Regions from separate parts of the Vibrio sp. EA2 genome, predicted to be linked through region 2. Evidence: riboswitches for the same ligand, from Rfam matches in the RefSeq annotation. Region 2 holds a riboswitch; the other holds the start of a gene.

Region 1 (12,438 bases), on a different contig from region 2:
GACGTTGTTCTTAACCGTCGTGATGATGCTACCGAAAGACTGCTGGATCTTGCCTCTGAGTACGCCGATAAAGGCGTCGGTAAAGAAGAAGATGCCTCTGCACTCGAGTGGAGAACTTGGCCAGTCGAAAAACGTTTAGAACATGCTTTAGTTAAAGGTATTACTGAGTTTATCGTTGAGGACACCGAAGAAGCTCGTGTTAACGCTTCTAAACCGCTAGAGGTTATAGAAGGCCCGTTAATGGATGGCATGAACGTGGTCGGCGATTTGTTTGGTGAAGGTAAGATGTTCCTGCCTCAGGTTGTGAAGTCGGCGCGTGTAATGAAACAGGCGGTCGCTCATTTAGAACCATTTATCGATGCAGAAAAGCAGGTCGGTCAGAGCAACGGTAAGATATTATTGGCTACAGTGAAAGGCGATGTACACGATATCGGTAAAAATATCGTTGGTGTTGTACTGCAATGTAACAACTACGAGATCATCGATCTTGGCGTTATGGTGCCGTGTGAAAAGATCTTAAAAGTCGCTAAAGAAGAGAACGTCGATATTATCGGTCTGTCAGGTCTGATCACGCCATCGTTAGATGAAATGGTTCATGTGGCTAAAGAGATGGAGCGTCTTGATTTTGATCTTCCATTGCTGATTGGCGGCGCGACAACGTCGAAAGCGCATACTGCAGTTAAAATTGAGCAGAACTACAAACATCCGGTCGTTTACGTTAATAATGCTTCGCGCGCTGTCGGTGTCTGTTCCTCACTATTGTCTGATGAACGTCGTCCTGATTTCGTAGAAAAATTGGATGCCGATTATGAGCGTGTTCGTGATCAGCACAACCGTAAAAAGCCGAGAACCAAGCCAGTTACCCTGGAAGAAGCTCGTGCCAATAAAGTTGCGATTGACTGGGATGCGTATACACCTCCAGCACCAAAACAGTCGGGCATTCATATCTTTGATGATTTTGATGTCGCGACCTTACGTGAGTACATCGACTGGACACCATTCTTTATGACTTGGTCGCTCGTTGGTAAGTACCCAACGATCTTCGATCACGAAGAAGTGGGTGAAGAAGCGAAGCGTTTGTTCCATGACGCGAATGAACTACTTGATCGTGTTGAAAACGAAGGTCTGATGAAAGCGCGAGGTATGTGTGGTCTGTTCCCTGCGGCGAGTGTGGGCGATGACATCGAAGTGTACACGGATGAATCGCGTACCGAAGTCGCGAAAGTCCTGTGTAATCTTCGTCAGCAAACAGAGAAACCAAAAGGCTTCAACTACTGCTTGTCTGATTATGTAGCACCAAAAGACTCTGGCAAGCATGACTGGATTGGCGCGTTTGCCGTTACTGGTGGTATTGGTGAGCGTGAATTGGCCGATGAATATAAGGCGAAGGGCGATGATTATAATGCCATTATGATCCAAGCGGTGGCTGATCGTCTAGCGGAAGCTTTTGCGGAATACCTTCATGAGCGTGTCCGTAAAGAAATCTGGGGTTATGCTGAAGATGAGAATCTATCGAATGATGAGCTCATCCGTGAAAAGTACCAAGGTATTCGACCTGCGCCTGGTTATCCTGCTTGTCCTGAGCATACGGAAAAAGGGCCGTTATGGGATCTTCTCAACGTAGAAGAGAGTATCGGTATGTCTCTGACTTCTAGCTATGCCATGTACCCTGGCGCCTCAGTGTCTGGCTGGTACTTCTCTCATCCGGATTCTCGCTACTTTGCTATCGCGCAGATCCAGGAAGATCAGTTAGAAAGCTACGCTGAACGTAAAGGTTGGGACCGACTCGAAGCAGAAAAATGGTTAGGTCCGAATATTAACGGCTAATCCACCGGAAAGAGAAAGGGCTGCCATCGGGCAGCCCTTTTTGTTTGTTGAACTAAGCGTGTTTATTTTTCAAATAGTTCGGCATGTAACTTTTGAATCGCTTGTTGAGATTCTGATTTGTGCAGTAGGAAACATAAGTTGTGCGGGCTTGCACCGTAACAAATCATACGTAAGTTAAAGTCTTCTAGTGTGCCGAAGACCTGTTTTGCGTACCCTTTGCTACCACTCATGTTGTTTCCGATCAGTGCTACCAGGCATAGGTCGTGTTCAACTTCTACTTTACACAGTTCTTCCAGCTCTTCTCTTACGGCTTGAGGCAGCTGTGGTGCACCACCAGAGGTATCTGTTTGGTCGAGTGTTAATGAAACACTGATTTCTGAAGTAGTGATCAGGTCTACTGAGATTTTGTGTTTAGCCAGAATCTCGAATACTTTAGCCAGAAAGCCGTAAGCATGGAACATGTTCGCACTACGTAGCGTGACCATCGTCTGGTTGCAACGCAACGCAAGCGCTCTGTACAGCGGTGAGCTTTCTACTTGGTGACGAATCCATGTACCACCTGCTTCTGGATCTTTAGACGAGCCCACAAACACCGGAATATCGTGGCGTAGCGCTGGAACGAGCGTAGAAGGGTGGAGGATCTTGGCACCAAAGTTTGCCATTTCTGACGCTTCGCTAAAGCTGATTTCTGGAATTGGAGACGCTTTTGGCGCAATACGTGGGTCTGTTGTGTAGATGCCCGGGACATCAGTCCAGATTTCTAAGCCTGAAGCTTTAACGCCTTCAGCAATGAGTGCGGCACTGTAGTCACTGCCACCACGACCTAACGTCGTTGTATTACCCTCTTCGTCAGAGCCGATGAAACCCTGGGTGATGACCACTGACTCCTGACAAACTGGGACTAATTTTTCTTGCGCGAGCTGAGAAATCGCTTCGACATTCGGCTCAGCACGTCCGAAGTTAGCGTCCGTTCTCAGTACATCACGAATATCGAAACGTACCGCATTGATACCACGTTCTCTCATTAGCTGAGCCAGAATGTGTGTTGACATTAGCTCGCCACACGCCACTAAGTGATCGGTCAGTTTCGAGCTCGCTTGGATAGACGCCGCTTCAGCAAGACTGGTTACCGTATCAAGAATGGCGTAAACCTCTGCACTTGCTTCTGACGCATCTTTTAATTGCGAGAGGATGGCATCATGAATTTCTGCTAGCTTGCGCAGCAACTCGGCACGCTGCTCTTGGTCCTGAACACCGTTAGCAAGCTCTACGAGTAGATTAGTTACACCAGAGCAAGCGCTGCTCACGACAAGGCGAGTATTTGGATTGTTTTCAATAATGGCGGCACAACGACTCATTGCCTCGAAGTTGGCAACACTGGTTCCACCGAATTTTGCTACGTTAAATGCGCTCACTGCGTTCTCCCACGACTTCCTAAAAGTAAGATATATCCGATATTTAGTGAGGAAAGGAACAGAGCAAAAAGAGAGGTATTTAGAATGATATTTGAAATATTTACCCTCAGAAGCTCTTCATCAGACAATGCTGATGACAGTTGATGGGACTCAACCCACGTCAACCGACAAGTCAAACCCTGCAATTTTGACTTACCTCGGCACTACTCCCCCTGAATGATTGGTATTGGAATTGCGGTTCCACAAATCATCTACCTGGGTAGTGCTCCTCTTCTACATAAAGCTCAAACATTGAACGGTTTTGGCGTCATAAAGTCAATGAATATTTCAATGATCCTGCAATTTTTTATTAGCGAATCTGTGACAGTGGTGTGAACTCAATACATAAGGCTAATTGCCGAGTCCTACAAAATCCATTAGTGTGAGTTCTTGGATACCCGAGACTTACTCAAAATACTAAAAACTATTGTCCTCACTCGGGTTAAGTAACGTCAAACAAGGAGCTCACATGTCGATCCAAAGTTTTATCCCCCCTCATCGTATCTTAATGGGGCCTGGTCCTTCTGATATTTACCCGCAAGTACTACAAGCGCTTAGCCGCCCAACGGTTGGCCATCTGGACCCTCTGTTTATTGCAATGATGGATGAGCTGAAACAACTGCTGAAATATGCTTTTCAGACAGAAAATGAATTCACAATTGCCGTCTCTGCACCAGGCAGTGCAGGTATGGAAGCGTGCTTCGTCAATTTGATTGAAAAAGGCGATAAAGTCATCGTATGCCGAAACGGCGTTTTTGGTGAGCGTATGCGTGAAAATGTTGTTCGCGCTGGTGGTGAAGTTGTAGTGGTTGATGATGAATGGGGCACGCCAGTCTCTGTCGATAAAGTAGAACAAACTCTGCAACAGCACCCTGATACCAAAATTTTAGCGTTCGTTCATGCGGAAACCTCAACAGGTGCGGTCAGCGACGCTCAAGCTTTGGGTAAATTAGCCAAACAACATAATGCGCTATCTATTGTGGATGCGGTCACTTCATTGGGTGGTGTGCCATTAAAAGTAGATGAATGGCAGTTGGATGCGGTGTACTCAGGTAGCCAAAAATGCTTGTCATGTGTACCGGGCTTATCTCCGGTGACATTTTCTCAGGCGGCAATAGATAAAATTCAATCGAGAACAACACCGGTACAAAGCTGGTTCCTTGACCAAAGCCTAGTGCTTGGTTACTGGAGTGGAGAGGGTAAGCGTAGCTACCATCATACCGCACCAGTGAACAGCCTATATGCTTTGCATGAATCGCTCTTGATTCTGCAAAATGAAGGCTTGGAAAATGCCTGGGCTCGTCACCAATTGATGCATGAGAAACTAAAAGACGGCCTACAAAAACTTGGTTTTGAATTCGTTGTAGAAGAAGCGTATCGTTTACCTCAATTAAATGCCGTTTATGTACCTGAAGGCATTGATGAAGCGAAGGTTCGAGCTCACCTACTAGAAACCTATAACCTGGAAATTGGCGCCGGTCTTGGTGCGTTGGCAGGTAAAGCGTGGCGTATTGGTCTGATGGGTTACGGAGCTCGCCCAGAAAATGTTGCGCTGTGTTTGAAAGCACTGGAAGAGTCGCTGACAGAGTAACGACACACTGAAGTAAAAAAGCGAAGGTTACCCTTCGCTTTTTTGGTTTATTTACTGCTCACCAGACTGTTCAGGTAGAGGTGAAGCTGATTGCGCTTGTGATGGTGGCTGGTAATTCACCGTACTAAAATCTACCCGAGGGAATAAGAATTGTGCTTCAGCACGAATTTGTTCTGCTTTACTGCTGTCGCTTAGCCCCTGATAAGCCAGAATTAAATTGTTATAGAAAGCCGGGCGGGGCTTATCTTTAATGATGTTCAATGACCAGTCAATGTATGGCTGAATTAAGCTTGGGTCCTGTTTATGTAAACCGATATTGAGGAAAGTGCTGTACACATCCCAGTCGAATCTATCTTTCCATACCACAGGGTTGCTGACCTGGTTAAGAATATCTGGATTCGTCGGACGTGTGGTTTCAAATTTCGTCAATATGTAGTTAGTATGCAAGGCGCTCACCATATAGAACGTAAACACGGCAGGCAAAGTTAAACTGACTATGCGCAGTAAACTTTTGGTGATTTTAGTGAAACCAACCTGGCGATAACGTGCAACTCGCTGATCCACCCAATAAAGCAGGATGATAAAGATCACCCAATGCACTAACGAGTGGTAAAACGGGTATTCAAGCTGCGAGTGCAACACTATTGGAATAAACAAAGCCAGTAACGCTAAGCGTGTCCCCCGTTTGGCCTGATAGATTCTGTGCAGCACTAATGCTATGGCTAAAAAGATAGCTAAGACAGGCAACAGACCACCTTCAACTCCCCAATACAAAAGCTCATTGTGAGGGTGATCCATTCCAGGTAACCCGGCAGGATAATTCTCGTTTAACGCATGCTGGCGAGCAGTGTACAGCATGTACTCTGACTCAAACTTTCCGTAGCCATATCCGGTAAACGGTTTTTCAATCACCATATCTAAGGTTTGCGGGAAAGTGTAAGCACGAGCTGACTCCATGTTAACTTTCTCTGCTGCTAACCCGTTGCCTTGAGGGAAAGCGATGTGCATTACCACGACGGATAACAACAGACCGGTCACGAGAGAAATCACCCAATGATAAAAGCGCCGCTTGGTATTGTAGCGGTACATGTAAGGGATAATCAGCAGGACCGCAAACAGAGAAGCCAGCCAACCTGTTCGCGAGGCGAGAGCAACGATCAAAGGGATGGTTAAAACGGGTACTGCATAGAGTAAATAGATATCGCTGAGCTTGCGGTCGTACTTGTATGGCTGACGTGCCATTAAGTAACTGGCAATCACTAAACCAGTAGCAAGAAAGCTGGCCATGACATTAGGTTGCTGAAATATGCCATATGGACGGTTGGCGATGGTGTTGTAGCCGAATGGGTTACCGGGTGTTAAGTAGAGATATTGCGTCAGTCCCAAAATGGCTTCGATCACCACGGCCAACACGATAAACCACAAGATACGTTGGCGGTGCTTGTTACTGAAATGGAACTGTTGCAAGACAACGAAAAACAACAACCCACTCCACAGACCAATGAGTTTGTTGGAGGCTAAGTGACTATTCGCATTCGGATAAAAAACCGGAATAGTCATAATGATAACACTGATAAACAAGCCGATAGTCAATTTTGAATATCTTACCGCTTGATTCCGGGCGAGTTGATAACAGCCAATCCCTAACGCAAAGCTAAACGCTATCCAGGATGTGGCATTGAAGGATAGCGCTAATCCTGACCCACCCGGATTTGGCATAAAAAAGTGCATTGCCAGTACAAACAGTACTGCCAAAGAGAGAAGAAACTTGCGGTTGAGAGGAACCTGAACTTTTTCCGGTGAAAGCTTAGTTCCACTTACATGTATAGTGGCCATAGACATTGCATTGTTTTGAATGAAAAAAGACCAGCAATGCTGGTCTTGGTACTTTACCTGTTTTTTCTATTTCAACATAGGACTAAGAAAACGAGCGGTATGTGATCCTTCGATCAAGGACACATCTTCAGGTGTACCTTGAGCAATTATTTCACCGCCGCCTTGTCCACCTTCTGGGCCCAGGTCGATAATCCAGTCGGCTGTTTTTATGACGTCCAGATTGTGTTCGATGACCACAACGGTGTTGCCGTGATCGCGCAGACGGTTCAGTACCGACAGTAATTGCTGGATATCATGGAAATGCAGACCTGTGGTTGGCTCATCCAAAATATAGAGCGTTTTACCGGTATCACGCTTTGAGAGTTCTCTGGCCAGTTTCACCCGTTGAGCCTCACCGCCAGACAGCGTTGTTGCCGCTTGCCCCAGACGAATATAAGACAGGCCTACATCCATTAAAGTTTGCAGTTTACGTGCAATCACGGGAACGGGTTCAAAGAACTCACGCGCGTCTTCAACTGTCATCTCTAAAACTTCGTCGATGGTTTTACCTTTATAGCGTACTTCTAGGGTTTCACGGTTATAGCGCTTGCCTTTACATACATCACATGGAACATAGACGTCAGGCAGGAAGTGCATTTCTACCTTGATTACGCCATCGCCCTGACACGCTTCACAACGGCCACCTCGTACGTTAAAACTAAAACGTCCTGGTTTGTAACCACGAGAGCGCGACTCCTGCGTCCCGGCAAACAATTCACGAATCGGAGTAAAAATACCGGTGTAAGTCGCAGGGTTTGAGCGAGGTGTACGACCAATTGGACTTTGATCGATGTCGATGACTTTATCAAAGTGCTCAAGGCCTTTTATCGATTTATAAGGTGATGGATGTGCGGTCGTGGCTCCATTCAACTGGGTATGGGCAATCTTGAAGAAAGTATCATTAATCAGAGTCGACTTACCTGAACCTGAAACGCCGGTAATACAGCTAAACAGACCAACAGGTACTGACAAATTAACGTTTTTCAGGTTATTGCCGGTTGCACCAATCAGCTCTACCGTTTTCTTCGGATCGCGAGGAGTGCGCTCTTTTGGCACCGCAATCTCTTTGGCTCCACTTAAGTATTGTCCTGTCAGAGAGTCAGGGTTCGCAATAATCTCGGCCATTGTGCCTTCAGCTACGACATTACCGCCGTGAACACCTGCTCCGGGACCGATATCGATCACATGGTCGGCACAGCGAATGGCGTCTTCATCGTGTTCCACAACTAAAACGGTGTTACCCAGATCGCGTAGGTGAGTCAGTGTTTTTAGCAGACGTTCATTATCTCGCTGGTGGAGGCCAATTGAAGGCTCATCAAGTACATACATCACCCCAACCAGACCCGCACCAATTTGGCTTGCTAAGCGAATACGCTGCGCCTCACCGCCTGACAGGGTTTCAGCACTGCGGGATAAGTTAAGGTAATTTAGTCCCACATTGACTAAAAACTGCAGGCGGTCATTGATCTCTTTCATGACCTTTTCGGCAATTTGTGCCCGCTGTCCTTCCAGTTTAAGTTTCTGGAAGAACTCCAGGGCATCAGCAATACTCAGCTCTACGATCTCAGGGAGTGTGGTATCCGCAATAAACACATTACGTGCTTCAAGGCGCAGACGTGTACCGCCGCAGCTTGAGCAAGACTTCGTCGAGATATATTTGGCTAACTCTTCACGCACAGAGTTAGATTCTGTATCGCGATAGCGACGTTCGAGCGTATTCAGAATGCCTTCAAATGGATGGCGTTTTACACGAATGTCACCACGATCATTGATGTACTTAAACTCAATTTCTGTTCGGCCAGATCCTTTTAAAATGATGTCTTGCGTTTTCTTCGGCAGAGAATTAAACGGAGCATGAAGATCAAAGCCATAGTGATCCGCAATTGAGGTGAGCATTTGGAAGTAGTAATAGTTCTTTTGATCCCAGCCACGGATAGCACCTTGTGCCAGACTTAATGAATCATCCTGAATGACTCGGCTTGGATCAAAATATTGCTGCACACCCAAACCATCACAAGTACCACAAGCTCCCGCAGGGTTATTGAATGAGAACAGTCGAGGCTCTAATTCCTGCATGCTGTAGCCACATTTCGGACAAGCAAAGTTTGCTGAGAATATAATCTCTTCACCGTCACCATCCATTGGCGCGACGACAGCAATTCCGCCCGACAACTCCAGTGTGGTCTCGAAAGATTCAGCTAAACGTTGTTGTAGATCCGGACGAACTTTAAAACGATCCACGACGACTTCGATCGTGTGTTTTTTGTGTAATTCAAGTGTTGGTGGATCGGAAAGATCGCAGGTTTCACCGTCAATACGTGCACGGATAAACCCCTGCGCCGCGAGGTTTTCCAGCGTCTTTACATGTTCGCCTTTACGCTCCTTAACGATGGGAGCCAGGAGCATCATTTTACTGCCTTCAGGCAATTCCAATACCTTGTCCACCATCTGGCTAATGGTTTGTGCGGCAAGAGGGGCGTGGTGGGTCGGACAGCGCGGTTCACCAACACGGGCGTAAAGCAGACGCAGGTAGTCGTAGACTTCCGTAATTGTACCTACGGTTGAGCGTGGGTTATGAGACGTTGACTTCTGTTCAATAGAAATGGCCGGTGATAAGCCCTCAATATGATCAACATCGGGCTTTTCCATAAGAGACAAAAACTGACGTGCATAAGCCGAAAGAGACTCAACATAACGTCGTTGACCTTCCGCATATAAGGTGTCGAAAGCGAGGGAAGACTTACCGGAGCCACTTAATCCAGTAATAACCGTCAGTTTATCGCGAGGGATAGTCAGGTTGATGTTTTTAAGGTTATGGGTTCGGGCACCGCGAACTTCTATTTTATCCATCGTTTTTGCTCTATGTATAACCAAGTTGGGCAAGTATTACATAGTGTGAGAAATGTGCAAAGGAATACTGGACAAAAAAACAGTAAACAAAAGCCCAGCATTTGAGCTGGGCTTAATCATGTGAGAATAAGTGATAAGTTTGAAAAGCTTATACTTCTCGTTGAGTTGCGTGTTTGCCTAGCTCAGACTTTTTCTCGTCTTTTAAGTACAGGTTTTCGAAACAGTAATTGGTTGCTTCGATGTAACCTTCTACGCTACCACAATCAAATCGCTTACCTTTGAATTTGTACGCAAGTACGCAGCCAGCTTTGGCTTGTTTTAGCAGCGCATCCGTAATTTGGATTTCACCACCTTTGCCAGGTTCAGTGTTTTCAATTAACTCGAAAATGTCAGGAGTCAGGATGTAACGACCGATGATGGCTAGATTACTTGGTGCGGTACCCTGTTCAGGTTTTTCTACCATGTCGTCAACACGGAAGATATTATCTTTAATCATCTCGCCTGCGATAACGCCGTATTTATGGGTTTCTTCAACAGGGACTTCCTGTACCGCGACAATAGAGCAACGGAACTGCTTAAACAAAGCGACCATTTGAGCGAGAACGCCTTCGTCTTCATTAACACAAAGGTCATCCGCCAAAACGACTGCAAAAGGTTCATCGCCAACCAGCTCTCGGCCAGTAAGGATAGCGTGCCCAAGACCTTTCATCTCTCTTTGACGGATATAGGTAAAGTTCGCTGATTCAATGATTTCACGAATGTCTACCAACAGCTCTTCCTTGTTAGTGCCGCTGATTTGGTGTTCAAGTTCGTAGTTTTTATCAAAGTGATCCATGATTGAGTGTTTGCCACGACCAGTCACAATACACATGCCGTTCATACCAGCTTGGATCGCTTCTTCAACGCCATATTCAATTAATGGCTTGTTCACTACCGGCATCATCTCTTTTGGCATTGACTTGGTCGCAGGTAAGAAGCGCGTACCATAGCCTGCAGCAGGGAACAGACATTTTTTAATCATTGGAGGAATTTCCTTTCTCGTCATTATCTTCAAGAATTTGCGCATCACTTTAACACGAGAGTTATGTCTTAATCATGAATAAAGTAGGAAAAAATGTGAGGCAGAGGCCGGAAAAAGCATGAGCGGTTCAAACTGAGTGTGAGAACCGCATTAACTTAGTTAACAGAAGGTTCGCGTTAAGACATCAGATTCTGGTCAGCCCAAGCAATGGCTTGTACGCGGTTTTTCACCGAGAGCTTTTTAAAAATCTGGTACAGGTGAGACTTAATCGTAAACTCACTGACAAACAACTCTTCTGCCATTCGGCTATTTGATGCCCCATTTTGAAGACAGCGTAATACCTGCAGCTCCCGAATAGTAAGGTCTACAGTTGCGGGCGCGGTATGCGTATTGATCACATTGCGATAGTAATGAAGAAGCTGACTGGCCACATTTCTTGGTAGCCAGTTTTGGCCATTAATGATGCCTTTTAATCCTTCACCGACTTGTTCAATCGATTCTTCGGCATAGAATACGCCTTTGAGCTGGCCGAATGAGAGCAGTTCATCCGTCGTTAGACGTTTAGGAACATTAAAAACAACCGTTTCAAAGTTTTTCCATGCCAGTGGTAAATTCTTAATCGACTGAACGAGCGATTTATGTTCACTGAAATCGATGAGCAAGATTTTATTACGGTGTTTCGGTTTTGCTTCCATTAGTGCATCCGACGAGATCACTGGGATATCTATCTGGATGTACTTTTCCAGTGCCGCTACCTTTTGGGGGGCATTCTCTTTCATACTAATCAGAAATAGCTTTCTGGCATAAGCTGACTTTTTCATGAGGTCAAATCTCCCAACATTCAGAGGAGCTAGTACGTTGGCAGCAAAGAAGCGTCAGAGCCATATACTTGGTGAATAAATGCGTTCAGATTCAAAGGTTCACGTCGCGATGTCTGCAACGTAAATTAAAAATGTTACCTGTGATCATTGAATAGAGTTTTTGGTTCTAGATAAGCGCCAGATAGAACACAATAGTATTAGACTTTAACCCAGTCATTAAAGCGTGTTATTCTAATGCGCTAAAATTTTAAATATCCAGAGTCAAACGGAGCACATCATGGCCAGCCGTGGAATTAACAAAGTTATTTTGGTGGGGAATCTAGGCAACGACCCTGAAATTCGTTACATGCCGAATGGTGGTGCAGTAGCAAACATTACTATTGCGACTTCTGATTCATGGCGTGATAAAGCGACTGGCGAACAGCGCGAAAAAACGGAATGGCACCGAGTTGTGCTGTTTGGCAAACTTGCGGAAGTTGCCGGCGAATACCTACGCAAAGGCTCACAAGTTTACATTGAAGGCCAACTTCAGACGCGTAAATGGCAAGACCAGAGTGGTCAAGACCGTTACTCAACTGAAGTTGTGGTTCAGGGCTTCAATGGCGTAATGCAAATGCTGGGTGGTCGCGCTCAAGGTGGTGCACCTGCTATGGGAGGCCAACCGTCACAGCAAGGTGGTTGGGGTCAGCCTCAGCAACCAGCGCAACCGCAATACAATGCACCTCAGCAACAGGCTCCAAAGCAACCGGCTCCGCAGCAGCCTCAGCAGCAGTACAATGAGCCACCAATGGATTTTGACGACGATATTCCGTTTTAATCCTAGCTACACTGAAGTTTCAAAGGCCGCGAATATCGCGGCTTTTTTGTTATCTGTGTCCCATACTAAATAGTGTTAGCGGCACTCAAGTGATTGCCATGTTTGCCGTTAACGAGACGGTAGCGGTAAAAACAGTATGCCTCTCACAATCAAACGAATACGATTGTTTATTAAATATCAAT
Region 2 (12,438 bases):
GACGAGCAGCATGCTTACACCAGACGTAAGATTGAAGAGAAAGGCTTAGCGGATAAAATCACCTTGCTCAAAGAGGATTACCGAAATCTGAATGGTACGTATGACAAACTGGTTTCGATTGAGATGATTGAAGCGGTGGGGAAAGCGTTTTTGCCGTCCTACATCAAGAAGTGCGAATCACTGCTCAAACCAGGTGGTTTAATGGCTATTCAGGCGATTACGATTGCCGATCAGCGTTATGAATATTACAGCAATAACGTCGACTTTATTCAGAAGTACATTTTCCCGGGTGGTTTTTTACCTTCTGTTACCTCGCTTACGCAAGCCACTACCAAGTATAGTGATCTGGTTGTGCGTGACCTGTTCGATATTGGCCTCGACTACGCGAAAACGCTCAATGAATGGCACCGCCGATTTAATATCGCCGAGAAACAAGTTCGTGCGCTTGGTTATGATGACCGATTTGTACGTATGTGGCGCTATTACCTGAGCTACTGTGAGGGTGGGTTTTTGGCCCGAAGCATCAGTACCGTGCACATGACTTTCCAGCGTCCGTAATTCGTCATGAAAATATTGCTTGCTTCAACCTGGTTTCAACTGTGCTGGTTTGCGGCGGTACTCGGTACCTATCAGTTGCAATGGCTTACCGTTTGTTTTACGTTGGTCACCATTGCCTATTGTGCCTTACGCGATGCGGCTGCATTGAAACCCATCGCTGTGATCACTATGTTCGGGCTTGCCCTTGATAGTATTAACCAACAGTTTTCTCTTCTGATCTTTCCAACCTTATGGTTACCACTCTGGTTGTTCTGCTTGTGGGTGATGTTTGCCTGGTATGCCTGTCAACTTAAGACCGTTTTGTATCGTTTCCCTAAAACTTACGTATCAATAGTAGGCGGCATCGGAGGAGGGGCCAGTTATTTTGCAGGTTACAAACTCCAAGCCGTGGATTTTGGTTATGACGTTATTGTCACTCTGGTGATTTTATTTATCGAGTGGTTCGTCGTAACGCTACTGATACTCAGGGTGTATGGAAATGAGAAGCTTACAGGGAAATTTAACCAACAGTCTAACTAGTGTATTGCTCGTTATCGGTTTAACTATGTCTGGTCCCTTGTATGCACAGAGCGTGGGTGCCGATACGACCAAGGTAAGCACGGCGGACTGGCGACAATGGAAAACGGTTGGCCAGGCAAAATTAACCTGGTTTATCTTTGATATCTATGAATCACGTTTACGAGCGCCGGATGGACGCTATCAGGTGAGTGCGGATGTGTCGCCTCATCCTTTTGCGCTTGAAATCTATTATCAGCGTGATGTAACAAAGCAGCAGTTGCTTGAGGTAACAGAAGAGCAATGGCAAAAGCTCGGTGTGAATCAGCAGCGTCGTCAACAATGGCTTTCAGAGCTAAATGAGATGTACCCGAATATAAAAAAAGGTGATGAACTCGCTTACGTAACCGACGGGAAATCGGGTCACCTTCTTTATCGTCGTGCCGGAGAGGTTTCTCCGGTAACGGTGGGCTATGTTGAGGATGAAGGGCTGAACGATGCTTTTCTCTCCATTTGGTTGTCTCCAAAGACTGAGTTTCCGAAACTTCGTAAACAATTGATAGGGCAGGTGAGATAGTGAATGTTTTTAAACGCTTAATCATTGTGACGGTGAGCGTCGTTACCATTTTTATAAGTTCATGCTCCGCAGACATAGACAATTATCAGACCACCACACCTAGTTTTGATCTGTTTGGTTATTTTGAGGGCAATGTGAAAGCGTGGGGAATGGTGCAAGATTATACCGATCAGCAAACCAGACGATTCGAAGTGGATATTGTTGGCACAGTAAAAGGCAATGAACTGACCCTAGTGGAGGATTTCGTATTCGATGATGGCGAACTAGACCAACGAATATGGGTGATTACCAAACTGGAAAATAATCGTTATCAGGGAAAAGCGGATGATATTGTTGGCGTGGCAACTGGCCAAGAGCGAGGGAATGCATTGCAGTGGCAATATGATTTTGAGTTAAAAGTTGATGACGACACCTTTACGGTCGCTTTTGATGATTGGCTTTATCGCCAGGATGAGAAACACGTGTTTAATCTGACCAAAATTAAAAAATTCGGTGTAGAAGTGGGGACCATCACGTTATTCTTTCAAAAACAGTAAACCTGGGAACCCTTGGTCACTGTTACAGGCTTAGAGAAATAAAAAAGGTTGATGCTCTCACATCAACCTTTTTCGATTTGGAACCTAGAACCTAGAACCTAGAACCTTACAGCTTATCAGTTAGTTCGATTGCCTGACCGATGTAGTTTGCTGGCGTCATTTCTTTCAGACGTGCTTTTTCGTGCTCAGGAATCTCTAGACCATCGATAAACACACGCATCGCTTCACCGTCTACACGCTTACCACGAGTTAGCTCTTTTAGCTTTTCGTATGGTTTTTCGATGCCGTAACGACGCATGACTGTTTGTACTGGTTCAGCCAGCACTTCCCAGTTTTGGTCTAACTCTTTAAGTAGAGCTTCACGGTTAACTTCTAGCTTGCTGATACCTTTCAATGTAGAAGTGTATGCAATCACTGCGTAGCCAACACCAACACCCAGGTTACGTAGAACCGTTGAGTCAGTCAGGTCACGCTGCCAGCGAGAGATAGGCAGTTTTTGCGCTAAGTGGCCAAATACTGCGTTCGCAAGACCTAGGTTACCTTCAGAGTTTTCAAAGTCGATTGGGTTAACTTTGTGTGGCATTGTTGAAGAACCGATCTCTCCAGCAATGGTTTTCTGCTTGAAGTGGCCTAGTGCAATGTAACCCCAAATGTCACGGTCAAAATCGATAAGGATTGTGTTGAAACGTGCAACTGCGTCAAACAATTCTGCGATGTAATCGTGTGGTTCGATTTGAGTCGTGTATGGGTTCCAGGTTACGCCTAGCGATTCAGTAATGAACTCTTCAGAGAACTTGTGCCAGTCTAACTCTGGGTAAGCCGACAGGTGTGCGTTGTAGTTACCTACTGCACCGTTGATTTTCGCTAGGATCTCAACGTTTTCGATCTGCTTGTATTGACGTTCCATACGGTACGCCACGTTAGCCATCTCTTTACCCATTGTTGATGGAGAAGCTGGCTGACCGTGTGTGCGAGACAGAAGTGGAATGTCACGGTGTTCAACAGCAAGTGCTTTGATTGCGTCGATTAGGTTGCGGATTTCTGGAAGAATTACCGTCTCACGCGCTTCTTTCAGCATTAGCGCGTGTGAAGTGTTGTTAATGTCTTCAGAAGTACATGCGAAGTGGAAGAACTCGTTAACTGCATGTAGTTCAGGAACATCAGCTACTTTTTCTTTTAGGAAGTACTCAACCGCTTTTACGTCGTGGTTAGTTGTGCGCTCGATTTCTTTGATTCGGCGCGCATCTTCTTCAGAGAAGTTTGCAGCAAGGTCGTCTAGGAATTGGTTCGCTTCTGCGCTGAATGCTGGCACTTCTGCGATTTCAGCAGTAGCAGCTAGCTTTTGTAACCAGCGGACTTCAACGATAGTACGGTATTTTAGTAGACCGTATTCACTGAAAATTTCGCGTAACGCAATTGTCTTACTTCCGTAACGGCCGTCTACTGGTGAAACAGCAGTCAATGCTGACAGTTCCATGATGTTCTCCTGAATTGGGTTTCTAAATTTCGTGAGCGTTATACCAATAACTGTGGCAATTGTCACGAACATTGCGCAAACGTTTGCGCGAGAGTGATTGTATTCTAAAAAACGAGCTCGCGATAAACGCGAGCTCGTGGTTGTTATTCTTACATGCGGGCCAACAGGATCTGTGCCTGTTCGACCATTTTCTTGCGACCAAAAATCAAGTGGCGACGCTTGCCACCAACCTGACGCCAAAGCACAGCACTACGAATACCGGATAATAGCAGAGCACGTACTTTATGCTGGATTGAGGTTTGTTGTAGTACTGCAGGCGTACCCGTAACTTGAATACGCGGACCAATCGGGCTGACCACATCCAGATAAATGCTTGCCAGGTTGCTGATCATTTGATCGTCCATCAACTCGAAGTGGTCGGTTTGACGCTGTGCCATCTGGATTCGATCACCAAGTTGCGACATGGCGTCGTTGCGTGCCGTCAATTTACGTTCCAATGCCATCAGACTGATGATATAGCGAGTAAGCTCGCTGCCAGATGGCGTGCTATCAATGCCTTTAACCAGACACTCCAGACCGAGCTTCAGGTCGGCTTCACGACCAAATACACCAATCGTGTTGGCTGGGCTGGTGTTCAAAATAGCGTTAATGGATGTTTCAAAGGCATCTTGATCACAATGTCCGTTTTTCGCAACTTGTTGAACCAAAGCAACAGCTTGGCAAATGCCAGCAAACGCGATAGTACGGTCATAAAGTGTATTCGCCACGTAACAACTCCTAAGCTTGAGAATATTTAATGCGTTGTTCGATGATACCGCCACCCAGACAAACGTCTTCTTTATAGAATACAGCGGATTGACCCGGAGTCACTGCAATTTGTGGCTCATCAAAGATCACTTTAATGTTCTCATCATCGATAGGGATGATTGTACAAGGAATATCTTGCTGACGGTAACGAGTTTTTACCGTGCACTTCATAACATCGCGAATTGGCTCACGATCTACCCAATGCAGTTGTGACGCAAGTAGACCTTCTGATTTTAGCATCGGATGGTCTTTACCCTGAACCGCAATCAGTACGTTACGTTCAAGATCTTTCTCTCCAACAAACCATGGGTCTTCATTACCACCACCGCCTTTACGGCCGCCAATATGCAGACCTTTGCGTTGACCTAGCGTGTGGTACATCAAACCTTGGTGCTGGCCAATGACTTCACCTTCTGGCGTTTCGATGTTGCCTGGTTGAGCTGGCAGGTAACGGCCTAAGAAGTCAGTAAACTTGCGCTCTCCGATAAAGCAGATACCAGTCGAGTCTTTCTTCTTCGCTGTAATTAGACCTTGTTCTTCCGCGATACGGCGTACTTCAGGTTTTTCCAGATCACCAACCGGGAACAGGCTGCGCGCAACTTGTTCGTGGCTTAATGTGTATAGGAAGTAGCTTTGGTCTTTGTTGCTATCCAAGCCACGTAACATTTGTGGCTTCTCCTGTTTTTCACCAGGTAAAGAGCTTTCTGGGAAAGAACGGCGTACGTAGTGGCCCATTGCAATGTAATCTGCATCCAGAACTTCGTCAGCAAATTCAAGGAACGCTTTAAACTTAATTTCTTTGTTACAAAGAATGTCTGGGTTTGGCGTGCGACCGGCTTTGTACTCGGCAAGGAAGTACTCAAATACGTTATCCCAGTACTCTGCAGCAAAGTTAATGGTGTGTAGGTGGATGCCAAGCTTGTCACATACTGCCTGAGCGTCGGCTAAATCTTCTGCTGCTGTGCAATATTCTTCGTTGTCATCTTCTTCCCAGTTCTTCATGAACAGGCCTTCTACTTGGTAGCCTTGTTGCTTTAGAAGATACGCAGAAACAGAGGAATCAACGCCGCCGGACATACCGACGATGACTTTCTTTTGGCTATTGTCAGACATTACTAAACACCACTTAAATAAACGGGACGCAGATTCTACCAGAATCCAGTGACCGGTGACAGTTCCGAGATCGAAATCACACTTCGATTTTGCTGTCTTTTTCGTCAACAGCACCACCAAATAGTAATTTCATAAGTATAGAGAGGATATATATGGCATAGTTGCCAAAAATCCAAGAGGTAATATCAAGATGACGGAAGAAAACCAATTTATGCAAGAAGCTGAGTTAATTGAGATTGTTGAAAACCAGCTAGAAGATGGCAATCCGATTAAAGCCAAAGAAACACTGATGCGATTAATGATGACGGGGACGCCCCGTGAAGACGCAGTGGCAATGATGGCTTGCGCGATGTCGATTGAAGTATTTGATGTGATGAAAAACGAAGGTGAATTTAATCTGAATCGCTATAGCGAGCACCTGGATCAACTGCCAGATTTAAGCTTTATGGAAGGTGAATAAGTCGCCGTAAATAAAAAATAGAGGGGCAAACGTTTGCTATAATCGCTTTTATTGCCGCCGTATTATTCGCGGTATAGAATCCGTTTTCCTTTCCATCCCTTACTCAGACTAACAATATGAAATTTCCTGGACAACGCAAATCCAAGCATTATTTTCCTGTTCATGCTCGCGACCCATTAGTCAGTCAAGCACAAGAAAGCAAGAAGATGACGCGTACTCACATCATCGGTATTGATCAAACACTGGTCGATATTGAAGCCAAAGTGACGACTGATGTGATTGAAAAATACGGTTTGAGTAAAGGTCACTCTTTAGTGATTGATGATGCAACAGCAGAAGCGCTTTATCAGCATTTAAAACAAGAGAATCTCATCACCAACGAATACGCTGGTGGTACGATTGGCAATACGCTGCATAATTACTCGGTTCTTGCTGATGATCGTTCTACCTTGTTGGGGGTGATGAGCCAGGATATTAAAATTGGCAGCTACGGCTACCGTTATTTGTGTAATACATCCAGCCGAATGGATCTGAACTACCTTCAAGGTGTTAATGGCTCAATAGGGCGTTGTTTTGCTCTGATTACAGAAGACGGTGAACGTACTTTTGCTATCAGCGAAGGTCAGATGAACCAACTTCATCCCGATAGCATCCCAGAGAAAATCTTCAAAAATGCGTCTGCGCTTTTATTGACGTCTTACCTGGTGCGTTGCAAAGAGGGCGACCCAATGCCGGAAGCAACCATGAAGGCGATCGAGTACGCGAAAAAGTATGATGTGCCGGTTGTGCTGACATTGGGAACTAAATTTGTAATCCAGGACGATCCTCAATATTGGCAAGCGTTCATTCGTGACCATGTTTCTGTTGTCGCAATGAATGAAGATGAAGCCGAAGCACTGACTGGTGAATCTGATCCTTTAGCGGCATCAGACAAGACGTTGGATTGGGCTGACTTGGTATTGTGTACTGCTGGACCTGTTGGTTTATTTATGGCGGGTTATACAGAAGATAGTGCTAAGCGCGAAACGACGTTACCATTGCTGCCAGGATCCATTGCAGAGTTTAACCGCTATGAATTTAGCCGACCTGCACAAAAAGAAGCGTGTGAAACACCGGTTAAAGTGTATTCTCATATTGCACCATATATGGGTGGCCCGGAAAAAATTAAAAATACCAATGGTGCAGGTGATGCGGCTTTGTCTGCGATTTTGCACGATATGGCGGCAAATAAATACCATAAAGAAAATGTGCCTAATTCAAGTAAGCACACGAATGAGTATTTAACTTACTCTTCTTTTTCACAAGTTTGTAAATACGCAAACCGTGCGAGTTATGAAGTTCTTGTTCAGCATTCTCCGCGTCTTTCTCGCGGCTTGCCAGAACGAGAAGATAGTTTAGAAGAAGCATATTGGGAACGTTAATTTAGTCAAAGTTAACAGTTCATTTACAAATGTAGAAATGGCACATAATGATATGTGCCATTTTTATTTGTCTAATAGATACAAAAAAGGCTCCCGGAGGAGCCTTTTATATATCCAGAAATTAGATTAGGAAATCATCCAGTGATTTGCCTGCATCAAGCTGCTCTTGGATTGCAGAAGGTGTACGACCTTGGCCTGTCCATGTTTTTTCCTGGCCATTATTGTCCGTGTACTTGTATTTTGCAGGGCGAGGAGCACGCTTAGCTTTTGTTTTAGTCTTAGTTTCACCTGATAGCGCATTAATAAGAGCTTCAACGTCAATTCCGTCTTGAGCAATTTTTTCTGCGATTTCAGCTAATTTAGCTTCCTGCTCAGCTTGTGCTGCGCGTTCTGCTTCTTCCGCTTCTTTACGTTCCGCTACAACAGTAGACAATTTATCTAGAGCTTCTTCCAATTGTTCAAGAGTCAGCTCACGAGAAAACGCACGAAGGCTACGGATATTGAGAAGTGTTTTAGTCAGCTCAGACATAACGATTCCTATTAATAGGTTAATGTGTTTGGCACCGTTTATCGCTACGATCAAATAATGCCATGCTACAAATAAATAGTAAGTCCTTATATTTAACTTTATCTTTTACTTATGTGCAAATACTAAATCATGATTTCGTTTAATTTTGGGAACTTTTTTTAGAGAAACTAATATTATTATTGAGAATTAAAACTTATAAGATGGAAATTCAAGTTTGATCGCATAATTCTAATGACAGAAGTTGGCTAATGACTTTTATTAAGCGCTTAGATTTTTTCACACCTTCATAAAGAAACCTCAGCTGTGTATTCGCATCATATTTACCTTATTTATCAGTATTACAGAAATCATGGTAATAGGGTGTAGTAATAAGGTTTCATAGAAAGCGTAATTTAAGTGATGTCAGTTGCACAATAATGATTTGGGTAACATCGGAGTGGGTTAACACTACAAGTTGGTTTAACTGAGTTTTATCGTTTTAATTTAGTTTGATGTGTTGCATTGGCTCTCATCATAAGTACAATAGCGCCACCTGATGCAATATTGCAGATAAATTGTTGCCAATTTGTAAGATTGGTGGACAATTGTTTCTTATTGCCGTAGAGGCGCAGTCGCGATGAGTAGCTATTATTGGGGTGATACCAATGAATAATAGTGGAAGGCGAAGATTGCCGAAGCAAGTAATCCATCAAAATTGCTTGTTGGGGTTGTATCCGAAAGGAACAACACTGCCATAGTATATTTACATTAAACTATGGAGCGCTACTGTAGGGTTGGGTGGAGTGTTCGCTTCCCTGTCGCTAAGTTCAACATGAGTACGTTTTAAGAGAAACGTAACTTGTCTGCAGTAGATCTCTAGCCAAACTTTGGTTTTTGAAGATCATGAATTTAATAGATTTTTCTAGTTCTCCCGTTTCATTATTGCCGCCGCTTGTCGCTTTGACATTGGCGATCTTGACTCGACGTGTATTAATTTCTCTCGGTGTGGGTGTCGTACTTGGTTCGGTGCTACTAAATAGTTGGTCACTTGGTGATACCGCTAGCTATGTTGGTACTCAAGTCTCTTCTGTCTTTGTTGAAGACGGTGGCCTTAACACCTGGAATATGAGTATTGTTGGCTTCCTAATCTTATTGGGAATGACAACGGCGTTATTGACACTATCCGGTGGCACTCGAGCATTTGCTGAGTGGGCACAATCTCGTGTTAAAAGTAAGCGTGGTTCTAAACTTCTCGCTGCCTTTTTAGGGGTATTCATCTTTGTCGACGATTACTTTAACAGCCTAGCGGTTGGCGCGATTTCTCGCCCTGTTACTGATCGCTTCTATGTTTCTCGCGCTAAGCTGGCCTACATTCTGGATTCAACTGCGGCTCCGATGTGTGTGATTATGCCTGCATCTAGCTGGGGTGCTTATATTATTACCATTATTGGTGGCATCTTAGTGTCGCATGGTATTACTGAGTACTCGGCTCTGGGAGCATACGTTCGTTTGATTCCTATGAACTTCTATGCGGTATTCGCCTTACTGATGGTGTTTGCGGTTGCGTGGTTCGGTCTGGATGTCGGTAAGATGCGTGATCATGAAATCTCGGCGTCTCAAGGTCGTGGCTTTGATAAAGATAAAGAGAATGATGCGCCTGAAGCTCATGAAATTAACGAAGAACTTGATATTCGCGAGAGCGAGAAAGGCCAGGTATCAGACTTAGTTCTGCCAATTGTAACGCTGATTGTGGCGACTATTGCGGCGATGATGTACACCGGTGGTCAAGCGTTGGCTGCGGATGGTAAAGCGTTCGCACTATTGGGCGCATTTGAGAATACCGATGTAGGTATGTCTCTGATTTACGGTAGCTTGCTTGGCTTGGCAGTTGGTTTATTTACTGTGCTCAAGCAGGGTATTCCAATGGTTGAGATCATCCGTACGCTTTGGATTGGCGCGAAATCAATGTTCGGCGCGATTCTGATTCTGGTATTTGCCTGGACGATCGGTTCTGTTATCGGTGACATGAAAACAGGTTCTTACCTGTCAACGTTGGCACAAGGCAATATTGACCCGCACTGGCTGCCAGTGATTCTGTTCCTACTCTCTGGTTTGATGGCATTCTCAACAGGTACATCTTGGGGTACATTCGGTATCATGTTGCCAATCGCGGGTGATATGGCAGGTGCAACGGATCTCGCGCTTATGCTGCCTATGTTGAGCGCAGTACTTGCTGGTGCGGTATTTGGTGACCACTGTTCTCCAATCTCAGACACGACGATTCTGTCGTCAACAGGTGCTCGTTGTAATCATATTGACCACGTGTCTACACAGTTGCCTTACGCGCTTTCTGTGGCACTTGTGTCTTGTGTTGGCTTCATCACTTTGGGCATGACGGCGTCTATCGCTATCTCGTTTGCTGCCGCAGCAATGACTTTTGTGGTTGTATGTGGAGTATTGTCTTGGTTGTCTAAATCTAAGATGGCGTCTTATCAAAACGTTTAATGAGTTTTGATTGATTTGTAAAAGAGGAAGCTCCGCTAGTAATAGCGGAGCTTTTTTTTGAAACGCGATTTAGGTGAGGGGGGCAATCGCGTTTTTTGGGGTTAATTATTATTCAGGGAATGGTTCTGGACAGCCATAGTCATACGGGATAACTTCTAGCTCATCATTATTGTTGTAGTCGTTTAGGATTTCTTGCACGTTTACTGCTCTTTGCGGATCAATAGGAGCATTTGTCCATGCAGATACTGCGGTATCAATAATGTACTGAACTGATTGCCAGTTCCCTTCGAACATTAGCTGAGCAGCATAGTCCCCATCAAGGCGATGTCGTACATTCAGTATGAAGGCCAACAATTGTTGAGCTAATTGCTCACGATGGAAATAAGCGTCAGCATCACTATTACTACCAACCAAGAACTCCGAGACTTCTCCAACATCATTAAATGGTTCTAAACCGGAGTAGTCAGATGGCGTATGGTAAGGAACTAATCCGTTAACATATGAAATATCACTTGGGGTTATTTCTAAGATACCATTTGGGTTGTGCCAGTAACCCTTCGTATCAAAGTCAACTGGAGGAGGTGTACACATATTGTGGAATACAAAAGGCGAATCTGAACTTAGATTGTCAGAACGCTGGGTAACAACACCCTCAATAAGAGGTAACCCATTACTATCGTAACTTAGTACCGATTCTACTAAGAATTCAACGAAAGTTGTTTCAGAAGTCACTTTCCAGTCAGAGTGCATTCCCTCTGTTTTTTCCTTCACTACATACGGTGCAAGTGTTCCATAGCTGTCAGGTTTGACATTCGGTAGCATAGCGAAGAAGGACACACAGCCATCGGCTTTTGTGTTCTTAGTGACAGTTCGATCGATAACTTCATGTAAGAAATCGTCTTCTTCCATGATCCCTGCAGCTTTTAATTTAGGCTCGATAACTTCGCGAAGAGAGTCAAGTAGTTCTCCTGTAATATTGTCAGGTAGAGGCACACTCTCAGGAATATGTAAAATCATAGGCCAGTTTTCGACATAAGGTTCGCCTTCATCATGTGCTCCATCCATATTTAAGTCTTTTGACTTACATACTTCTATAGTGGCAAAACCTGTACTACCAAATCCAACCACAAGAATTGGTTCGTCTACCTCTATACCAGGTACATTAACAAAGCTTGTTGGAACAAACCCTTTATCATCGTCATAAATACCATCATTATCTTCATCAATACCATCATCGGCTAATTCAAGCGCGTCACGTTTTACTAGCTCGTCCGAAAGGTTGTTAGGGTCAAGGTAGCAAGCAAGAGGTGATACAAACTCTTTATGTGAGTATGCAAGTTCGTGTAGCTTGCCGTAATCCCTTAAATCAGCAAATGTTGTGAAGTGAGAGAATGGTTTATTCAAAGCAGAAGCTTCATCACTTGCAAACCACATTAACTGGTCAACTAGCCAAAATAAGTTGGCTCTTTCAGTAACACTGAAAGTGACGGGAATCTGATCACCAGTGTCGGGCTCAGAAATGGTACGATAAATGCCTCGTAGCTCTTCTAGTGGGTCTGGCTCGGTAACACCGAAGTCCCAGTTAGAAATCAGTTCATCTCCGTTGCTAGGGTCATAGGTACAGTTCAAGTTTCTATCATGGAAAGCTCGTAAGCCGATTTGATAATCCACTGTAGGCTGGCCCAAATTAGCTTTGAAGTTATCGGTTTTAGAGTTACGTGGAATAAAACCAAAGAAGCCATTACAGTTTTCACCAGTTTCATCAACGTAAATGTCAGTGCCTTCACAAGCTTCTACTACACTTTTTGCAGTAGATACCCATGCTTTATAAACGCCACCTGGGTTGGGTGTATTTGCAAACGGGAACAGTTGGATTGTTTGTCCATCAGGCATCTCTGACGGGTCTACACCTACATAATCACTTCCAAGCTGGTGCTTACAATCTATCTCTATGACTTGGGTTTCGATTTTACCGCGAATT

The links. Region 2 has a riboswitch for lysine ahead of tet(35) (tetracycline efflux Na+/H+ antiporter family transporter Tet(35)). Riboswitches for the same ligand answer to the same signal wherever they lie in the genome.
Region 1: it holds a riboswitch for lysine, as region 2 does, so the genes downstream of both, lysC (lysine-sensitive aspartokinase 3) here and tet(35) (tetracycline efflux Na+/H+ antiporter family transporter Tet(35)) in region 2, are expected to answer to the same signal.

Annotation. Positions count from the first base shown of each region.
Region 1 covers NZ_JAWLID010000013.1:4,407-16,844, forward strand. The annotation lists gene metH (methionine synthase) at 1-1,827, shown strand, start outside; gene lysC (lysine-sensitive aspartokinase 3) at 1,890-3,242, opposite strand; lysine riboswitch at 3,345-3,523, opposite strand; gene RXX31_RS20160 (alanine--glyoxylate aminotransferase family protein) at 3,751-4,872, shown strand; gene RXX31_RS20165 (PglL family O-oligosaccharyltransferase) at 4,924-6,708, opposite strand; gene uvrA (excinuclease ABC subunit UvrA) at 6,775-9,597, opposite strand; gene galU (UTP--glucose-1-phosphate uridylyltransferase GalU) at 9,746-10,618, opposite strand; gene RXX31_RS20180 (LuxR C-terminal-related transcriptional regulator) at 10,795-11,439, opposite strand; gene RXX31_RS20185 (single-stranded DNA-binding protein) at 11,717-12,256, shown strand.
Region 2 covers NZ_JAWLID010000002.1:226,282-238,719, forward strand. The annotation lists gene RXX31_RS05360 (cyclopropane-fatty-acyl-phospholipid synthase family protein) at 1-558, shown strand, start outside; gene RXX31_RS05365 (DUF2878 domain-containing protein) at 565-1,077, shown strand; gene RXX31_RS05370 (chalcone isomerase family protein) at 1,037-1,630, shown strand; gene RXX31_RS05375 (DUF3833 domain-containing protein) at 1,630-2,166, shown strand; gene purB (adenylosuccinate lyase) at 2,273-3,643, opposite strand; gene hflD (high frequency lysogenization protein HflD) at 3,793-4,410, opposite strand; gene mnmA (tRNA 2-thiouridine(34) synthase MnmA) at 4,421-5,563, opposite strand; gene RXX31_RS05395 (hypothetical protein) at 5,754-6,023, shown strand; gene RXX31_RS05400 (inosine/guanosine kinase) at 6,140-7,444, shown strand; gene RXX31_RS05405 (H-NS family nucleoid-associated regulatory protein) at 7,566-7,973, opposite strand; lysine riboswitch at 8,566-8,746, shown strand; gene tet(35) (tetracycline efflux Na+/H+ antiporter family transporter Tet(35)) at 8,856-10,457, shown strand; gene RXX31_RS05415 (hypothetical protein) at 10,566-12,438, opposite strand, start outside.